DNA from 4 places in the Mesorhizobium sp. WSM4829 genome. Region 1 is predicted to be linked to each of the others. Evidence: predicted binding sites of a transcription regulator. Region 1 holds the regulator's gene; each other region holds the start of a gene.
What was found. Region 1 encodes PhoB, which activates phosphate uptake and scavenging genes when phosphate is short. Its sites were predicted from a motif close to TGTCATNNANCTGTCAT; they were not measured.
Positions count from the first base shown of each region.

Region 1 (4,943 bases):
CCTGCGCCGCGTAGGGCGCGACCAACTGGCCCGAAGGCCGGCACAAAGGCTCTATTTTTTCGAGCCTCGAAAAAATACTGGTCCAACGCCGAAGCACTGTCAACACCAATTCTGAGGGATTTTGACGTCCTGTCGGGGCTTTTTTTCGAGCCTCGGAATAAATAATGACAGCCCCTTCTGCTTCTGCCAGTATTTGTCGCACATTACCGACGGCTTCCGATTCATGAGCGGCCGCGGCGATGAGGAGGAAACAAAAATGTCGGTGGGAATCCGTCATGACGATCTGCGCCGGCGCAACCGGGCGATGGTGATTTCGGCCGTGCGCCGGGCAGGCCAGCCGTCGCGGACCGAGATCGCCGCGACCACCGGCCTCAGCCATTCGACCATATCGGCGATCTCTGCCGACCTGATCCAGGAAGGCATCCTGGCCGAGAGCAAGGCGAGCGAGACGGTTTCGCTGAAACGCGGCCGGCCGCAGGTCGGCCTCAGCCTCAATCCGCAAGCCGCTGCGGTGTTGGCCGTCGTGTTGTCGCTGAATTTCCTGTCGGTCGCCGTCATCGATTATGCCGGACAAGTGGTCGCCGAGGACCAGCGCCGGCTGGACACGCTGACCATGTCGCGCGACGCGCTGATCGGCGAATGTGTCGCCATCGTCCGGCGCCGGCTCGAAGATCCCGACCTCGATGTCCAAAGCGTCGCCCGCATCGCGCTGGCGATCCAGGGCATCACCGATTCCCACGCGCGCGCCATGTTGTGGTCGCCGATCACGCCGCAGACGAACATCGCCTTCGCCGACATTCTGGAACGCGAGTTCGGCATCCCGGCCATCATGGAGAACGACTGCAACATGATGGCCGTGGCGCTGCGCTGGCGCCACCCGGATCGCTACCGCGATGACTTCATCGCCATCCTGCTCTCGCACGGCATCGGCATGGGGCTGGTGCTGAAGGGCGAGCTGTTCACCGGCACCCACTCCTCAGGCGGCGAATTCGGCCACATGATCCATCGGCCGGGTGGCGCGCTTTGCCGCTGCGGGCGGCGCGGTTGCGTCGAGGCTTATGCCGGCAACTACGCCATCTGGCGCAACGCAAGGCTGTTGAGCGAGAACGCCGAGCCGGTCGCCGATGTCAGCGACGCCGAGATGCGGGCACTGGCGGCCCGGGCGCGCGAGACGGACGGACCGGAGCGCGAAGCCTACCGCAAGGCCGGCGAGGCGCTCGGCTTCGGGCTCGGCAGCCTGTTTGCGCTGATCGATCCGGCGCCGGTGGCCATGGTCGGCGCCAGCGCTACCGCCTTCGACCTGATCGAGCCGGCGCTGCGCGAGGCCATCGCCCAGACCGCCGGCGGCCAGCATTCGGGTTCGATTTCCTTCGACACCGAGCCGAACGAGCTGCCGCTGATCCGCGAAGGCTGCGCCATGCGGGCGCTAAGCTTCGTCGACCAGGAGATTTTCGCGCCGAGCATCCAGGCACGAGCCGGCTCGGTCGGAAAGAACGTGGCTTGAAGGATTCCCGGGTCGCGACTTGGGGTGTGTTGAGATTCAGGTCAGGCCGAGTCGAGAATGGTGGGTTCCGAGATCCGGAGCGGAGCGTACTTTGGGGTACGCCGGAAGCGCAGGTATCAGCTAGTCTTCCCTGATCGCATAGCCGGCGCCGCGGATGGTGCGGATGACATCGGGCATGCGACCATTGTTGACCGCCTTGCGCAACCGGCCGACATGGACGTCCACCGTGCGCTCGTCGATGTAGATCGTCTCGCCCCAGACATTGTCGAGCAACTGGCTGCGCGAGAAGACCCGGCCCGGGTGCCGCATCATGAATTCGAGCAGCCGGAATTCGGTCGGCCCGAGCCGGATCTCGCTCTTCTTGCGATAGACCCGGTGCGATTCACGATCGAGCATGATGTCGCCGACCTTGAGCACGCTGGACAGCACTTCCGGCTTGGCGCGGCGCAGCAGCGCCTTGACCCTGGCCATGAATTCCGGTGTCGAGAACGGCTTGACCAGATAGTCGTCGGCTCCGGTCGAAAGGCCGCGCACCCGGTCGCTCTCCTCGCCGCGCGCGGTCAGCATGATGATCGGCAGCCGCTCGGTTTCGGGGCGCACCCGAAGGCGCCGGCAAAGCTCGATGCCGGAAACCGCCGGCACCATCCAGTCGAGCACCAAAAGATCGGGCACGTTTTCCTGCAGCCGGATTTCGGCCTCGTCGCCGCGCGTCACCACCTCGACCTGATAGCCTTCGGATTCAAGATTGTAACGGAGAAGGACGCCCAGCGGCTCTTCATCCTCCACCACCATGATGCGCGGCGCGATCATCGGCCGGTCACTCCTGTCATGTCGCTGGCGCCGACATCGTCGTTTCGTCGAGCTTCGGGCGATCCGCCGGCAATTGCTGCCCGGTCACGACAAAATAGGCGTTTTCGGCGATGTTGGTGACGTGATCGCCGATACGCTCGAGATTCTTGGCGCAGAACAGAAGGTGCGTGCAGGCGGTGATGTTGCGCGGATCCTCCATCATGTAGGTCAGGAGCTCGCGAAAAACCGCCGTGTATTTCACGTCGATCTTCTGGTCGTCGGCGCGCAGTTCCTTCAACGCGCCGGCATCGCGCGACACATAGTGCTCGACCACGCCGCGCAGCTGCACAAGAACGAGATCCGCCATCGCATCGATACCGTGCGACAGATTCCGCGGCGTCGCGCTCTGCCCGACTGCGCTAACCCGCTTAGCTATGTTCTTGGCCAGATCGCCGATGCGCTCGAGATCGCCCGCCATGCGGATTGCGCCAACCACGGCGCGCAGATCCTGCGCCATCGGCTGCCGCTTGGCGATCAGCGTGATGGCGCTGTCGTCGAGCTCGCGCTGCCGCGCATCCATGATGGCGTCGTCCGAGACGACGCGCTGCGCCATCGCATTGTCCGACGCAAGCAACGCGCGGATCGAGGCTGCGACCATCGCGGCGGCGAGCTCGTCCATGTCGCGGATCAGCCGGTCGATGTGCTCCAGTTCCTCGTCGAAAGATGCGACGGTGTGTTCACCCATGGTGCTGTCCTCGTGTTCGAAATTCGCCGGACCGCTCAGCCGAACCGGCCGGTGATGTAGTCCTGGGTGCGCTTGTCGTCGGGGTTGGTGAACATCTTGTCGGTCGCGCCCTCCTCGACTAGGTAGCCGAGATGGAACATCGCCGTGCGTTGCGACACGCGCGCCGCCTGCTGCATCGAATGGGTAACGATGACGATCGTATAGTTCTGGCGCAGTTCGTCGATCAGTTCCTCGACGCGAGCGGTGGCGATTGGATCGAGCGCCGAACAGGGCTCGTCCATCAGGATCACTTCCGGCGACACGGCGATGGCGCGCGCAATGCACAGACGCTGCTGCTGTCCGCCGGACAGACCGGTTCCCGACTCGAGCAGGCGATCCTTGACCTCGTTGAACAGGCCGGCCTTCTTCAGGCTCGATTCGACGATGCCGTCCAACTCGGCCTTGGTCCTGGCCAGGCCGTGAATGCGCGGACCGTAGGCGACGTTTTCGTAGATCGACTTCGGAAACGGGTTCGGCTTCTGGAACACCATGCCGACGCGAGCTCGCAGCTCGACGACATCGATTTTCGGGTCGTAGACATCCTCGCCGTCGAGCGTGATCTTGCCGCTCACCCGCGCGATATCGATGGTGTCGTTCATTCGGTTCAGGCAACGCAGGAACGTCGACTTGCCGCAGCCCGATGGGCCGATCAACGCCGTCACCTGATGCTCGCGGACATCGAGATCGACGTCGAACAGTGCTCGCTTCTCGCCGTAGTGAACGGAGACCTTTTCGCCCTTCATCTTGATCGAAGGGGCGTTGGTTGCGCTGCTCAGTTTCTGCTCGACGCCGGCTTCCGTCATGATGTTCATATCCTCTACTCCTTACCAGCGCCGCTCGAAGCGCCTGCGCAGTATCACCGCGATGGCATTCATGATGACCAAAAACACCAGCAAAATCAAAATCGCCGCCGAAGTCTTCTGCTGGAACCCCGCTTCCGGGAAATCCGCCCACATGAATATCTGCACCGGCAGGATCGTTGCGGGATCGGTGAAGCCGCCGGGAATGTCGACGATGAAGGCGACCATGCCGATCATCAGCAACGGCGCGGTTTCGCCGAGCGCATGCGCCATTCCGAGGATGGTGCCGGTCATGATGCCCGGCATCGCCAGCGGCAGGACGTGATGGAATACGGTCTGGACCTTGGACGCTCCGATGCCAAGCGCCGCCTCGCGGATCGACGGCGGCACGGCACGCAGCGAAGCGCGCGAGGCGATAATGATGATCGGCAGGGTCATCAGCGCCAGCACCATGCCGCCGACCACCGGGGCTGAGCGCGGCATGCCGAAGAAATTCAGGAATACGGCAAGTCCAAGCAGGCCGAAGACGATCGAAGGCACCGCCGCCAGATTGTTGATATTCACTTCGATCATCGTCGTCAGCCGGTTCTTGGGCGCAAATTCCTCAAGATAGATCGCCGCTGAAACGCCGATCGGGAAGGCGATGGCGAGGGTTACGATCATGGTCAGGAACGATCCGACGACCGCGCCCCAGACACCGGCCAATTCCGGCTCGCGGCTTGCGCCGGTGAAGAAGAAGATCGAGTTGAACCGGCTTTCGATCAGGCCGGCGCTCTTCAGCGTGTCGAGCCAGACGATCACCTTGTCCGAAATCTTTCGCGATGCTTCCGGCGTCTCGATGACGCGCAGGAATGCCTGGCCGCTCGCGGCGGGCGCCGTGCTGTCCAGCGCCTCGATCACCGTGCCTTTTGCGATCACCGTGCCGTTGGCCGCAGGCGACAGCGCGGTCAGCTTGACCGTGCCGCCATTAAACGCGACCAGCAGCGACGACGCGCCGCTCGTCAGCGTAAACATGCCGTTTTCGCCCTCGGTCGCACCATGGCCGCGCGCCAGCGCCAGCATGGCA
Region 1 covers NZ_JBVVQJ010000006.1:161,667-166,609, forward strand. Annotated here, with positions in the region: gene AC0L17_RS08425 (ROK family protein) at 257-1,504, shown strand; gene phoB (phosphate regulon transcriptional regulator PhoB) at 1,625-2,314, opposite strand; gene phoU (phosphate signaling complex protein PhoU) at 2,331-3,038, opposite strand; gene pstB (phosphate ABC transporter ATP-binding protein PstB) at 3,074-3,889, opposite strand; gene pstA (phosphate ABC transporter permease PstA) at 3,902-4,943, opposite strand, start outside.

Region 2 (4,943 bases), on a different contig from region 1:
GGATTGGATCCCAGCTTGGAGAAGCGGGAGTAGTCGATTGTCAGATGATTGTCCTTGAATTCGATGTCGGGCCGGATTTCGTAAGACACCCAGTCGGCGAGATACGCGCCGGCAAGGTTCCAGTTCGCCTTTTCGAGAACGGCGGTGACCGAGAAGAACCACGAACAATAGAAGGTGTAGAGAATGCAAAGAAGCATGCCGATCGGAGTGGCGTAGCGCTTCCACAGCGAGCGCCGGAACGCGTCCGGGTGGCGAGCGGCGATGTCGTTGATGGCATCCGGATTCATTGCACTACTCTCCGCGCCGGTATGCGAACGCCTGCCGACCGACAAGACGATGTCTCAGCCATGCCGAAAGCTGGTCGACGGCGACAATCGTGCAGAACAGCAGGAAGACGATGGCGATGGTCTTGGCCTCATGGCCCCGGCCGATCGAAAGACGCAGGGATTCGCCGATGCCGCCGGCGCCGACGGCGCCAAGTATGGTCGAAGCGCGCACATTGATCTCGAAGCGGAGCAGGAAATAGCTGATGAAGTTGGGCAGGACCTGGGGCACGATGCCGAACCACACCCGCTCGACCCAGTTGGCGCCAACGGCGCGCAAGCCTTCCTCAGGTTTCATGTCGGCATTTTCGACGACTTCGAAGAACATTTTTCCGAGCGCGCCGACGGTATGGATGCTGACCGCAATGATCGCAGGAATCGGCCCTAGCGAGAAAATCGCCAGGAAAAAGCCGGCAATGACAATTTCCGGAAAGGCGCGGACGATTTCAAGGAAGCGGCGCGTGAAGAAACGGAGCCAGCGGCTGGCCGTGATATTGCCTGCAGCGAAGAAGCAGAGCAGGAAACCGAATGTGGCGCCCACCAGCGTCGAAAACAGGGCGATGTTCAGCGTCTCGATCATCCGGTGGAAATACTCCGGAATGTAGATGCCCTGGGTCAGGTAGACCCGGCCTTCCGGGTAGTCGAACTTGAGGCTGCCGTCGTCATAGGGGGACGGCAGGTCGAACAGCGCGCGCACCGGGTCGAACCAGTCGCGCGGCTTCAGCTCGGCGAAAAAGTCGGCGACGTGGGGAAGGCGGTCGAAGAACTTTCCGGCGTTGGTTTCGTTGGCGAACCAGAGCGAGGCAGAGAGTGCAAGAAACAGCAAAACCAGGCCGCCGATCGTGTAAAGGCGCCGGCGGGCGGCGAGGTCGCGCCAGTGTCGCTCGACGGTGGCTCCCTCCGGTGAAAGCGTGGCCGCGCGGTAAATTTCGGTCGCACTCATCGATAGAACCCCGACCCCTGATGCGGCAACGCCGCCGGCGGCACATGGCCCCGGCGGCGTTTTGGCAGTTTGCTTACGAGCCGATCTTCGCCTTACGGGCGTCGATGATCGGCCGATAGAATTCCGGGGTGACCGGTGAATAGCCCTTGTAATCGCCGCCTTGTATCGCCGAGAAACAGGCCGGATCGGTTTCCGGAAGCTTGGTCAGGAAATCGGTGATCTTCTGCTTGGCGCCGGAGTCGATCGACGTACGCAATACCAGCGGGCCGTTCGGGATCAGCGGCGACTGCCACAGTTCGACGAGGTCATCCATCTTGAGGACGCCCTTGTCGACCATCTTGCGCAGATTGCCTGAGCTGTAGCCGTCGTTGAAGTCGCCGACGCCGGAGGCCCAGGTGGTGCCGGCATCGAAGGTGCCCTTCAGGACTTCAAGGACAAGCTGTTCATGGCCGCCGCCGAAACCGGTCGACGCGAAGTAGCTCTTCACATCCATACCGATGTCCTTGGGCAGTGACGTGACCGGGATCAGGTAACCAGAAGTCGAATCGGGATCGGCGAAACCGAGTTTCTTGCCCTTCATGTCGGCGAGCGTCTTGATGCCGGAATCAGCACGCGCGACCATGACCGCACGGTAGCCGGTCGAGCCGTCGGTCTGGATCGTCGTCAGGATCGGTTGAACCGCGTCCTTGTTTTCGAGATAGACCTTGGCGTAGGCGGAAGCGCCGAGCTCGGCAAAGTCAAGCGTGCCGCCGAGCAGGCCCTGGATGACGCCGTCGTAGTCGGCGGCCGGGAACAGCGAAACCTTTTCCACGGCGAGGACTTGCTTGATGTGGTCGGCGAAGCACTGGTAGTTGCGCAGGCGGTCGGCTTCGTTCTCGCCGCCCAAAATGCCGACGCGGAATTCCTTCAGGTCCTGTGCCTGGACCGCGCCCATTGCCATGGCGAGGATGGAAACGGCACCGAAAAGTATTTTTCTAAACATTTCGCGTCTCTCCTGTTGGTTCCGGCATCGCGCCGGCAGCGTTCGATTTTTGACGGCGCTTTTTATGCCCGGCCTTGATGCGGACTGGCGGTCCAGGCGCTCTTTCGTGGTCTGCTTTCGTATACTCGTATACCGGTATCCACTTGCCGGATCGTCGACCTAGTAGCCGGGAAATGCCGGCTCGAGCGGTCCGGCGGATGCGGCGATCTTTTGCTTGATGGCGACGCTGGTCGAGGTGATCGCCTCGGAGATTTCGCCGCCATTGCTGTCGGCGCCATAGACCATGCGCACGGCCTCGCGGTTGAGCTCTTCGGGCGGTCCGTCGAACACCACCTTGCCGGCGGCCATGCCGATGATGCGGTTGCAATAGGTGCGCGCAGTATCCAGCGTGTGCAGATTGGTGACCACGGTGAGGCCCTCCCGCAGATTGATGTCCAGCAGCGAATCCATCACCACCTTGGCGTTGAGCGGGTCGAGCGAGGCGATCGGCTCGTCGGCGAGGATGACTTTCGGCTGCTGCATCATGGCACGGGCAATCGCAACGCGCTGCTGCTGGCCGCCGGACAAGGTGCCGGCTGGCTGCAGCGCGGTGCGGGCGATGTCGAGACGCTCGAGCGCCGCGATCGCCTCGGCCCGTTCCTCACGGGAGAAGACGCCGAGCAGATTGACAACGGTCGAGCGGTGATTGAGCCGGCCAAGCAGCACATTGGTCAGCACGTCGAGGCGCGGCACCAGGTTGAACTGCTGAAAGATCATGGCGCAATCGCGCTGCCAGCGCCTGAGCAGCGAGCCGCGCAGGCTGGAGACTTCGGCGCCGTTAAAGAAAATCGAGCCCTGGCTCGGATCGATGAGCCGGTTGATCATGCGCAAAAGCGTCGACTTGCCGGCACCCGAACGGCCGATGATGCCGACCATCTGGCCGTGCGGGATCGAGATGTCGACATTGCTGACGGCGGTGTTCCTGCCAAACCGACGGGTGACGCCGCGGATCTCGAGCGTGGCTGAGGTTGCTGGCATAGAGCAGGTTCCAGTCCAGTCGCAGTTGAAGGTCTGTTAACCTTTGGCTAGCGCAGCCGCATGAAACCGCGGTGTCGGATTGATGTCAGTTTTGTTACCGTCCACAGGCTGAAGGGGGCGAGCCGGCGGCGGCAGTTCGATCAAGTGGTGAATGGTGAATGGTGAATGGTGATAAGAACGGCTTCCCTGCCGCCATTCACTATTGACCATTCACCAACTGCCGTATTTTTCCAGAAATGCTTCCGCCGAAAGCGCGCGAAAATCGTCGAGCGCGGCGCGCAGGCGGGCGTGGTCCCAATCCCACCAGGCAAGTGCCTGATAGCGTTCCGCCGTGCGGCGGTCGAAGCGTTCGCGGATCGGTTTGGCCGGCACGCCGCCGACGATGGTGTAGGGCGCGACGTCCTTCGACACCACGGCGCCGGCGCCGACCGCCGCACCGTCGCCGACGCTGACGCCGGGCAGGATGGTCGAGCCGTGGCCAAGCCAGGTGTCGTGGCCGATGGTGGCCCGTTTGGCGCGGCGCTGCGCAAAGAATTCGCTCTCGTGCTCGGCGTCGTCCCAATAGTCAGAGGCGCGATAGGTGAAATGGTGCAGCGTCGGCCGCCAGGTCGGATGGTTGGTGGCGTTGATGCGGACACTGGCGGCGATGTTGGCGAATTTGCCGATCGTCGCGCACCAGGCACTGCAGTCCTGCATCATGTAGGAATAGTCACCGAGCGTACTTTCCGAAAGCCGGCAGCGTTCGGCGATCTCGGTCCAGCGGCCGAGCGTCGAGTTGTCGACTTCCGCCGTTTCGTGGACCAGCGGCGTTTCCGACAGTTTTCTGGTCATGCGGCGATCTTCCCGGCGGCAAAAGCGGTCACGTCGATGACGCGGTCGGCCACTGCCTCGCGCACGTCGAGATCGTGGAAGATGCCAAGCAGGGCGACGCCGGCCGCCTTCTTGGCCGCGATCAGCGCAATCACCACGTCGCGGTTGCTGGCGTCGAGCGAGGCTGTCGGCTCGTCGAGCAGCAGGATCGGGTGCTCGGTGATGAAGCCGCGCGCGATGTTGACGCGCTGCTGCTCGCCGCCGGAAAAGGTCGCCGGCGGCAGCATCCAGAGCTTTTCCGGCAGGTTGAGTTGCGCCAGCAAGGCGCGTGCCTTGCCGCGCGCGACCTCACGGTCCTCGCCGCGCTCGACCAGCGGTTCGGCGACGACATCCAGCGCCGAGACGCGCGGCACTGTGCGCAGGAACTGGCTGACATAGCCGATCGTGAGCCGGCGCACGGCAAGCACGGTGCGTGGGCTGGCCGTCGCCAGATCGATGAGCCCGTCCTCGTGCTGGACGATGATCTGGCCTGCATCGACGGCATAGTTGCCGTAGAGCATCTTCAGGATCGAGCTCTTGCCGGCGCCGGAGGGGCCGCCGAGCACGGCACATTCGCCGCTCCTGATCGAGAACGACACGCCGGCGACGACAGGCAGTTTGATGCCGTCGCGCAGATGCATGGTGAAGCTCTTGGCGACATCGGAGACGACGAGCGGGGTTGCCATGATCACACCTGCAGAATGGAAGAAACGAGAAGCTGGGTGTAGGGCGCGCGGGGATCGTCAAGCACGCGGTCGGTGAGGCCGCTTTCGACGACGCGGCCGTCCTTCATCACCATCATGCGTTGCGACAGCAGACGCGCCACCGC
Region 2 covers NZ_JBVVQJ010000030.1:20,973-25,915, reverse strand. Annotated here, with positions in the region: gene phnE (phosphonate ABC transporter, permease protein PhnE) at 1-287, opposite strand, end outside; gene phnE (phosphonate ABC transporter, permease protein PhnE) at 292-1,266, opposite strand; gene phnD (phosphonate ABC transporter substrate-binding protein) at 1,340-2,248, opposite strand; gene phnC (phosphonate ABC transporter ATP-binding protein) at 2,408-3,265, opposite strand; gene AC0L17_RS24665 (DapH/DapD/GlmU-related protein) at 3,476-4,096, opposite strand; gene phnL (phosphonate C-P lyase system protein PhnL) at 4,093-4,800, opposite strand; gene phnK (phosphonate C-P lyase system protein PhnK) at 4,803-4,943, opposite strand, start outside.
Region 2: the regulator PhoB is predicted to act here: its motif matches at 3,337-3,353, upstream of phnC (phosphonate ABC transporter ATP-binding protein).

Region 3 (4,943 bases), on a different contig from region 1:
GAATTTCAGCTCCGGGCCGAAGGTCATGTCGAAATCATTGGGTCCATAGGTGCCGGCATGGAGCGGACCCGAGACGAATTCCCAGAACGGATTGAAGTCCTGGAACTGCGCCTTGTCGGGATTGTAGTAATGCGCCGCCGTGTAGTGCACGTCGGCGGTCAGCCAGACGGTGTTGGTGATGCCGGCATTCTTTATGTAGCGAAGGAGGTCGGCAATTTCCAATTCGCGGCCCTTGGCCGGGCCATTGTCGCCATTGCTGACGGCCTCGGCGCCGGCCTTGTTGGTGGCGTCGTTCCAGACGATGAGGCCGAGCGGCATGTCGGCGGCGATGATTTTCCAGGTCGCGTTGGAGTTTGCCAGTTCGCGCTTCAGCCATTTCATCTGCTGTTCGCCGAGGATACGCGATTGCGGCGTCATCGTATCCTGCATGCCAGGACCGTTGGCGCCGCGATAGGAGCGCATGTCGAGGAAGAACACTTCGAGCAGCGGCCCGTAGGCGATCTTGCGATAGACGCGGCCCGGTTCCGACGGCTCGTAGCGGATCGTCGTCATCTCGTGGAAGGCGCGTGCCGCGCGTGCCGCCAGCACATGGATGTTTTTTTCCGAGTAGCGGTCGTCGGCGCTCAGGTTCTTCGAATCCGACCAGTTGTTGACCACCTCGTGGTCGTCCCACTGGTAGAAGGTCGGGCAGATGGCGTTGAGCCCCAGCACGTTCTTATCCATCATGTTGTACTTCCACTGGCCGCGGTACTCGTCCAGCGTCTCGGCAACCTTGCGCTTTTCGTCGATGAGGACCTTGTTCTTCCACTTGCTGCCGCCGGGAAGATCGACCTCGTCCTTCATCGGGCCGTCGGCATAGATGGTGTCGCCGGAATGCAGGAAGAAGTCGGGCGTATGCTTGCCGATCGTGGCATAGGTCTTCATGCCGGTGTCGTCGATGCCCCAGCCCTGGCCGGCGGTATCGCCCGACCAGGCGAAGCGGATGTCGCGTTTCGAGGCCGGCGCCGTGCGGAAGCGGCCGACGATCGGCTCGGAGACGGCGTTGATGTCGGCAAGATCGGCCGCGACCATGCGGTAGAAGATGTCCTGGTCGGAGGTAAGGTCGGTGAGCAGCCGCTTTACCGTGTAATCGCTGGCCGGCGACGTATCGAGCGGCGCAAGGCGCAAGGCATTGGCGAAATTCTCCGTCGACGAGACTTCGAACATGACGCGCGAAGGGCGGTCGGTCCGCGTCCACACCACGCCGCTGGTTGCGTCGACATCGCCCGACTGGATGCCATGGGTGAAGGCGGGCCGCTGATTGGCGCGCGAATAATAGGGAAGCGCGAGGCCCGATACGCCGACGAGGCCGGCGGCGCTCGCCGACGTGACAAAAGCGCGGCGCGAAATCTTGTTCATGGCTGTCTCCTGGATGGCTTAAACGTCGCCGCCAAGGTCCAGCCTCAATGTTTCACGCACATCTCGAAACCATGAAGGTTTTCTGACGATCAACAGGCTGGCGAATCTCCCCCCTCGAGGGGGAGATGTCGCCGAAGGCGACAGAGGGGGTCGTGTCGCGTGACGCGCCAACCTCCTGCGACTGCGATAAGGGGCCGAGCCCGGTCGGACCGACCCCCTCTGGCCGCTTCGCGGCCATCTCCCCTCAAGGGGGGAGATTAGCGCTCGGCCGTCACAGCTCAAGCCGCCTGCGGGTTCGGCTCGAAGGCCGGACGGCTGGTGTTGATCAACAGCGAGAGGCAGGCTGCGGCTATTGCCGTCATGCCGGCGATGAGGAAGGCAAGTTCGTAATTGCCCTGCAATTCACGCATGGTGCCGCCGAAGAAGGCGGCCGCCGCTGCACCCACCTGATGGCCGGCGACGATCCAGCCGAAGACAATCGGCCCGCTGCGGTCGCCGAACGCCTCGTTCGACAGCCTGAGCGTCGGCGGCACGGTGGCGATCCAGTCCAATCCGTAGAGCACGGCGAAGATGATCAGGCTGGTCGACGAAAAGCCGGAATAAGGCAGATAGATCAGCGACAGGCCGCGGATGCCATAATAGACGCCGAGCAGCTTGCGCGGGTCGAAACGGTCGGTGAGCCAGCCCGACAGCGTCGTGCCGATCAGGTCGAAGATGCCCATCAGCGACAGCAGGCCGGCGGCTTGGACCTGGCCGATGCCCATGTCGCCGCAAAACGCGATCAGGTGCGTTCCGACCAGTCCGTTGGTGGTGAAGCCGCAGATGAAGAAAGTGGCGAACAGATACCAGAACACCCGCGTGCCGGCGGCACGACGCAGCGTGCTGAGCGTATGGGTGAGGAAATTGCCCTGCGAGGCCGGCGGAACCGGCGGCACGTCGTCGACGTCCGCGCCGTAGCGCACCATGCCGATCGCGGACGGCCGTTCCGGCACCAGCAGCCAGACCAGCGGCACCAGGCAGGCGGTGGCCACCGCAATGGCGATGGCGACCGGCTTCCAGCCGCCCGACTGCGCGAGCGCGGCGAGCAACGGCAGGAACACCAGCAGGCCGGTGGCGGCCGAGGCCGACATCAGCCCCATCACCAGGCCGCGATTGGTCTTGAACCAGCGATTGACGATGGTGGCGCCGAGCACCGTGGCGACCGCGCCGGAACCGACGCCGGAGAATACGCCCCAGGTGAGAAGCAGGTGCCAGGGCTGGGTCATCAACAGGCTGAGCGCCGTCGAGCCCGACATCAGCACAAGCGCCGCCAGCAGCGTGCGGCGCAGCCCGATCCGTTCCATCAGTGCCGCGGCAAACGGCCCGGTCAGGCCGTAGAGGAAGATACCGATGGCCGCGGCGAGCGAGACGACATCGCGCCGCCAGCCGAAACTCTCCTCCAGCGGCAGCATCATGACGGCCGGCGCCGACCGCAGGCCCGCCGCGATCAGCAGGCAGAGGAAGATGACGGCGACCACGACGAAAGCGTAGCGCTGGCCAAACGGGCGGGATTGAGCTATCATGTTACTGACCGGTACGTTGCAGTTGTACTAGGGTATACGTACCGATCGGTAACATTGTCAAGCAGGCAACGGCACATCCTGGATGAAAAGCATTGAACCAACGATCAAAGCAGATGAGGTGGCACAGCCCCGCGCGGGCGAAAGAATCCTTCGCGTTGCCCGCGATCTGTTCTACCGGCAAGGCATCAGGGCGATCGGCGTCGACGAGATCGTGCGGCGCGCCGGCGTCACCAAGCCCAGCCTCTATCGCAGCTTCCCCTCCAAGGACGAATTGGCCGCGTCCTATCTGCGGCAATACGACCTCGAGTTCTGGGCCCGCTTCGACGCGGCGGTGGCTGCCCATCCCGGCGATCCGCGCGCGCAGATCGCCGCCTTCCTGACCCGCATCGGCAAGCGCACGCAAAAGCCCGACTATCGCGGCTGCGGCATGACCAACGCGGCCGTCGAATATCCCGAACGTGGCCACCCGGCCCGCGTGGTGAGCGAGGCCAACAAGCAGGAATTGCGCCGACGCCTGCGCACCATGGCGGCGGCGATGGGTGCCGGCGACGCCGAGACGCTGGGCGACGGGCTGCTGCTTCTGATCGAAGGCGCCTATATCAGTGGCCAGCTGTTCGGGGCCGGCGGACCGGCGAAGTCTGTGGCCCGCAATGCCGACCTGCTGATCGAAGCGAGCTTGAAGAAATAGACCTCTTGCGGTCCTTTCCAGCCGGAAGCAGTATGGCCGTCACGCTCGTGGTCTGCTGATAATTGCCGGTAACGACTTGAACCTTGTTCGAACGTTTTTAGACGACCTCGAAAAGATGTTCCTGCTTCACTACCTGAGGCGAGGGAGTTCGGGTTTAATTGGCGAGCAGGAGAAAAGAGACATTCGGACGGTCTTTGACCTGAACGAGTATACGGTCAAGGAAGCCGTCCTGCGCAGATTTTTGTTTCTCATACTTATTTCATCAGCCCTTGCCTATTTCTTATTTAAGGCTCCCGACTATAGTCCCACAGGGAGCGCTCTTATCGTCTTGATATCTGCCTCGGCTTTGATTTTCCTGTACACCGGCGTCGCTGTGCCGGTAACGCTGTTTGCAACCTTCGTGTCGCTCGTCGCAATTTCCTGGATGGACTACCAAACGTCCATTGTATCCATTTGTTTTTCCGCGTTGTACGCCCTGTATTTTTTTGCGAAGCTTAGAGCCCGGCAGCGAAAATGACCACAGGGTGTATCGCGTGCGTGCGCTTCTGATCCCGCTTGCCCTCGCCTGCCTCTGCCAGCCTGCCCGGGCCGGCGACATTTCCAGTGCCTACACCGATCTCGACTGGAAGAAGGACTGCGTGACCTACGCGCAGGCGGAGGAAGGCGACGGCGAGTGGGCCAGTCTCGCCTGTTCGGGCTATCGCGGCTACCCGGTGCTGATCGCCTACGACGACGCCCGCGATTCGCTGTTTTATGGTTTTCCGCCCAGCGACATGAGCCCAGTCTGGGAAAGTTTTGTCGCCTTCAACTCGGCGGCATCCAAACTCGAGTGGCGCATCGAGACGAACGGCGATCGCGCCGTCCCGTTTGCGGTCATTCATCGGCGCTCGATCAGCAATCCCGAGGTGGAGAACAAACCGACCGACGTGCTGATCGTCGCCAAGGTCGGCCAACCGGAGACCTATGAAGGCTGCACCGTCGGCCTGGTGCTGGCCACCGGCAACCCCGGCGCCAACGACCAGGCACGCAAGCTCGCCGACGAGAAGGCGCGGACCTTTGCCTGCGGCAAGGACAAGCGCGTGGTTATCGGCAACGCACCCGCTTTCGGCCGCGTCGATAATTAGGAGCGCGTCGCATTGAAAAGTAAACGTCGGTCAGCGCTGCCCCTCATTGCCCTGCCGGGCAGACGGGGAGAAAGACGCAGCCATCAATGGTTTCGCCAATTACCACCGTTGCTGAATGGGCGCCAAGGTCGAGGTCAGCGGGCTTCTCCCCGTTCACGGGGAGAAGGTGCC
Region 3 covers NZ_JBVVQJ010000021.1:111,364-116,306, reverse strand. Annotated here, with positions in the region: gene AC0L17_RS20575 (alkaline phosphatase D family protein) at 1-1,398, opposite strand, end outside; gene AC0L17_RS20570 (MFS transporter) at 1,677-2,960, opposite strand; gene AC0L17_RS20565 (TetR/AcrR family transcriptional regulator) at 3,043-3,648, shown strand; gene AC0L17_RS20560 (hypothetical protein) at 3,764-4,165, shown strand; gene AC0L17_RS20555 (hypothetical protein) at 4,182-4,772, shown strand.
Region 3: the regulator PhoB is predicted to act here: its motif matches at 1,470-1,486, upstream of AC0L17_RS20575 (alkaline phosphatase D family protein).

Region 4 (4,943 bases), on a different contig from region 1:
GAGATGCGCCGGAAAGAACTTGGTATTGACGTAAACCGGCTGCTTGTCCGACGTTCTGATCCGGCACAGCCGGATAATGGTGGTGTCAGGTGCGAGACGCAACCGTTCCGCCACGGCCGCTTCGGCCGGTTCCCGGACGATCAGCAGCGTATTGGTGCCGATTTCCTGGCCGTGGGCTTCGAAATTGTCGAGAAAGCGCTGTCCGTCGCGAACAGTGAATGTCGAGGGCAGGTTTCGCACGAAGATACCGACGCCCTTGCGGGCGGTGAGGTGGCCCTCATGCTGTAACTGCTGCAGCGCCCGGCGAAGCGTAATGCGGGTGACCGCGAGTTTCTGTGCCAGATGCGTTTCTCCGGGAAGCTGGCTGCCCGGTGCAAGACTGCCGCTCTCGATCAGATCGAAGATGTGATCGTAGATCTGCTGCCAGATCGGCGTATCGCTGCGTGGCCGAAAGACCAGCCCGTCAAAGGCCAGAAGGCGATTGCCATTGCGCTCGTGTGGTGTTGAAATTTTCGTGTCCAAGGTCATGAAACCTTATCCACCCGCGACCGCCGTGCAGACCGTCGGTCTGTGCGGGAGAGCCCGGAGCTATAGACAATTTGTCCATGGACCATGGTGGCCACCACACGCGGATGCTCTGGATCGCCAGCATCGACCAGGATCAGATCCGCCCGGCGGCCGGCAACAAGCGAGCCGCGATCGTCGAGGTCGGCCACCCGGGCCGGGTTTGCCGAAACCAGCTTCCAGATCGAGGGGAAGTCGCCGGCGTCTGGCGAAGACAGTCTGAAGGCCGCATGCAGAGGCGAAGGGTAGTGGTAATCGCTGGTCAGCACCGTGCAAAGTCCGGCTCTGACGGCCTCGGTGGCATTTAGCGCTCCATTATGGCTGCCGCCGCGCACGACGTTGGGCGCGCCGAGGATCACATCCTCGCCCATTTGCCGCGCGGCCTTGGCCGTTTCGAGCGTTAGCGGAAATTCCGAGGCCTTTGCGCCGAGGGCGCGAAAATATATGCGTTCCTCGGGAGACGCTTCGTCATGGGCAAGAAGCACATTGCCATTGGCCCGCGCAGTTGCGGCCAGCTTCCCGATCGCGATCTCAACCTCGGCGCGGCGGGACCAAATCTGGCCGAGCAACGTCATGTATTGCTCGCGGCTCAAGCCAGACCGCTCCGCCATCTGACCGATCTTGCGGGCAATCGTGCCGTTCAGCACCGACCCCGTGGTATGATCGTTGACGGCGATGATCGGCCGTGGCGAAAGCGAGAGCCATCGTACGACCTGCGCCATCTGATCAAGCGCGAAGGTCTCCCAGCGCAGATGCAGACGCGTATCGCAGCCAAGGCTATCGCGGAGATCGCAGACCGCGCCGATCAGCTGTTTGGCAGCGTCGAGCGAGCGAAGTCCAGGCTCCCACGACACCGTGACGCCGTGAAAGGCCGTGGTTACGCCATTGGCGACAAGCTGGCGGTCCGTATCTTTCAGCGCCAGCGCGGTGTCGAAGCGGACACCGGGCCGCGGCATGATCTGGCGCTCGAAGCCGTCGCCGTGAATATCGACGATCCCCGGAAGCACGAGCAGACCATCGGCATCGATTGTGGAGGCATGGGCCGCCCGCAGCTCTGACAGGGCGCCGCCGGTGACGCTCAGGTCCGCGGTTTCAAGTCCCCGTTCGGTAAGGATGCGACCACCCTGGATGTGCCAGTTCACTGTATCCCTCAAAAAGCAAAGTCTGCCGGTGGCGCCGGCGAAATGTCACGAGCACGTCATCTGCTGCGTATACGGATTAGCGGGTAACAGTTTCCTGTCTATACAGCAAAGGAAAAAACGATGATCCGCAGCATCGCAACCGCACTCGCCCTGACGCTTGCCTCCGCTCTTCCAGTGTTTGCGGAGCCGGTGAAATTCGCGGTAACCGACATGGAGGGACTGGAGGCTCTTCAGCAGGAATTCGGGGCTTTCCAGACCGCTCTTGAGGAGGCGACCGGCCTGGATGTCGAACTGTTTCCGGTCAGTTCGCGGACCACCGCCGTCGAGGCGATGAATTCCGGGCAGGTCGATCTTGTCCTGACCGGTCCTGCAGAATACGTCGTCATGAAGGAATTAAGCCAGCCGAAGATTGTTGTCGCCTGGCAGCGCCCCGACTATTTCGCTCAGATCGCCGTGCTGGCGAATGGACCGATCCGCTCGGTCGAAGACTTGAAGGGCAAGAAGGTCGCATTCGGCTCGGTCGGCTCGACCTCCCAGCACCTCGGCCCCGCGCAGGCGCTGGCCGATTTCAACCTGAAATATGCCACCGATTACGAACCAGTAATCATATCGCGCAACATCGCGGCTGAGGCTCTCATCCGCGGCGACATCGCCGCTATCGGCTTGAATTTCGGCTATCTGAACTCGGTCCGGGAAGCATTCCCCGGCGTTGCCTTCTCGGTCATCGCACGGGGCCGCGATCTGCCGAACGACATTCTTGTCGCCCGCAAGGACATTTCAGATGACGTGTTCGTCAAGATCCGCGATGCCTTTGCGAAGAATGGCAATGAGCTGATGAAAGCGATCTTGACCGGCGAGGACAACCAGAAATTCAAGGGCGGTCTCTTCCTGACTGATGTCAGGGACTCGGACTACGACTATGTCCGCTCGATGTACCGCACGATCGGAATCGAGACCCTCACCGACTTCGTAAACTGAGGCTTGCTCCTTTTTCATCGACTTGCTCCTTTCAGCGACAAGGCCGGCGGCTAACCGCCGGTCTGTTTCGCAGTTCGGTCTGGGCCAAGAGGTCACTATGACAGCCATCATTCGGGTGCACGATCTTGCGAAGAGCTATGCGAACGGAAAGGTCATTTTCTCCAGTATCGGCCTCACCATAGCATCGCGCGAACGGGTTGCCCTGATTGGCTCGAACGGTGCTGGAAAATCCACCCTGCTCAAATGCCTCATTGGTCTTCTACCGTCGAGCGGTGGCGAGGTCGTCACCCTCGGCGAGAGCTTCCGCTCGGCGCCGTCCGTCGCCCAGCTGCGGCGCATTCGCAGGCAGATCGGATTTGTCTTCCAGCACCACGGACTGGTCAGCCGCCAATCGGTTCTTACAAACGTTTTGCAGGGCAAGCTCGGGCTGCCCGGCGGCTGGCGCGGCTGGCACCATTCCATCGCAAAGCAACACTGGCGCGAGGAAGCAATGCAGGCCCTCGCCGAAGTGCGGCTTCTCGGCAAGGCGGGCGCCCGCGCCGACGCGCTTTCTGGAGGGCAGGCGCAGCGGGTGGCGATTGCCCGTGCGTTGATCCGGCGTCCGAAGCTTTTGATAGCAGACGAACCGGCGGCAAGTCTCGACCCGGCGGCTGGACATGATGTGATGCGCGTCTTCTCCGAGCTGACCCAGGAACAGGCGATCACTTTGGTCTACACCACGCACGACATGGAACATGCTCTCGACTACTCCGACCGCTTGATAGCGCTCAAGGCGGGCAAGGTCTTCTTCGACCGACCGACGGCGCAGGTGACCCGCGCTGATCTGAAAGACGTCTTCGATGCATGACCGCCTTTCGCCGAGCCGGATTCCATCGATCTCGCCCGTCACTTTCAGCTTTGCCGTCGCTTTGGCCGCTCTCGTGATCGTTTCCGCCGGGCAGGTCGCACCTTCGCCGGAACAACTGGCAGGCGGGGTGCCCCGAATGGTCCATCTCGTCGGCCGCATGATACCCCCAAATGTCGAGCCAGGGTTCCTCCTGAGGGTTTTCTGGCGCATGGTCGAAACGTTTCAGATAGCGCTCGTGGGGACAGCAATAGGTGTCGTCCTCAGCTTGCCGTTTGCCTGGCTCTCGGCCAAGGACATAACCCCGATCGGCCCGTTCCGGCATATCTCCAGGATGCTGGTCTCGTTGTTCAGGACTGTTCCAGATTTGGTCTGGGCACTACTTTTCGTGTCAGCCGTTGGTCTCGGGGCAGTTGCCGGCACCATGACCATCGTCGTCGATACGATCGGCTTTTGCGGGCGCTTCTTCGCCGAGGCGATGGAGGATGCCGACGAAAGACCTCAGGAAGCGCTGTTTGCAATCGGCGCCGGACGATTCTCTGTTCTGTGCGGGGCAGTACTGCCTGACGCCATGCCGTCCCTGATAAACACCACGCTCTTCGCGCTTGAAAAGGCAGTGCGCTCATCAGTTGTTCTCGGCCTCGTTGGAGCCGGTGGCATCGGCCAGGAGCTGAAGGTCGCGTTCGATCTTTTCCAATACAGGAATGCCTCGACCATCATTCTCGTGATCTTCGCCATCGTGGTGTTGATGGAGTTCGTGACGGATCGCCTACGCTCGAAGGTCCAGTAATTGCAGGCTAGGCATGTGCGCCGCAAATCGACAGAACGCAGCGATGGCCGAAGACGGCGGGCGATCACCTACGGCACGAAGATAAGGAACAGATAGGCGACAAACACGACGAGATGAACGAGCCCCGTCAGCATCGTTGTTCGGCCCGTCCCAAAGCTCACGATGCTGATGGCAAGCGCGAGGATGAGAAGCACGGTATCCCCCGGACCCAGACCAAGAGTCAGGCTTCGTCCGGTGAGCAGGCTCGCCGCACCGATCGCCGGGATTGTCAGGCCGATTGTGGCGCAGGCCGAGCCGAGGGCGACATTCAGCCCTCGCTGAAGCTCGTTATTGAGTGCTGCCCGAACCGCCGATACCGCCTCCGGCATAAGCACAAGCGCAGCGACGAAGAAGCCCACGATGGCGTCCGCCTGGGTAATATGAAGAAACTCGAGCCCATTCTCGATGCTGCCGGCCACCTGCTCGGTCAGAAGAACGATCCCTGCCAGTCCGACAAATAAGAGGAGCACATTGGTGGTCACTCTCCCACCCTCAGATACTTGCTTGTCATGTTCCGCGCTGGAGGTCAGGTCTTCGATAAAATCGCCCCGATGGCGCACCATCTGGGCAAAGACGAAGGCACCAT
Region 4 covers NZ_JBVVQJ010000011.1:29,568-34,510, reverse strand. Annotated here, with positions in the region: gene phnF (phosphonate metabolism transcriptional regulator PhnF) at 1-528, opposite strand, end outside; gene AC0L17_RS13130 (alpha-D-ribose 1-methylphosphonate 5-triphosphate diphosphatase) at 525-1,706, opposite strand; gene AC0L17_RS13125 (PhnD/SsuA/transferrin family substrate-binding protein) at 1,827-2,684, shown strand; gene AC0L17_RS13120 (phosphonate ABC transporter ATP-binding protein) at 2,782-3,531, shown strand; gene phnE (phosphonate ABC transporter, permease protein PhnE) at 3,524-4,318, shown strand; gene AC0L17_RS13110 (calcium:cation antiporter) at 4,387-4,943, opposite strand, start outside.
Region 4: the regulator PhoB is predicted to act here: its motif matches at 1,750-1,766, upstream of AC0L17_RS13130 (alpha-D-ribose 1-methylphosphonate 5-triphosphate diphosphatase).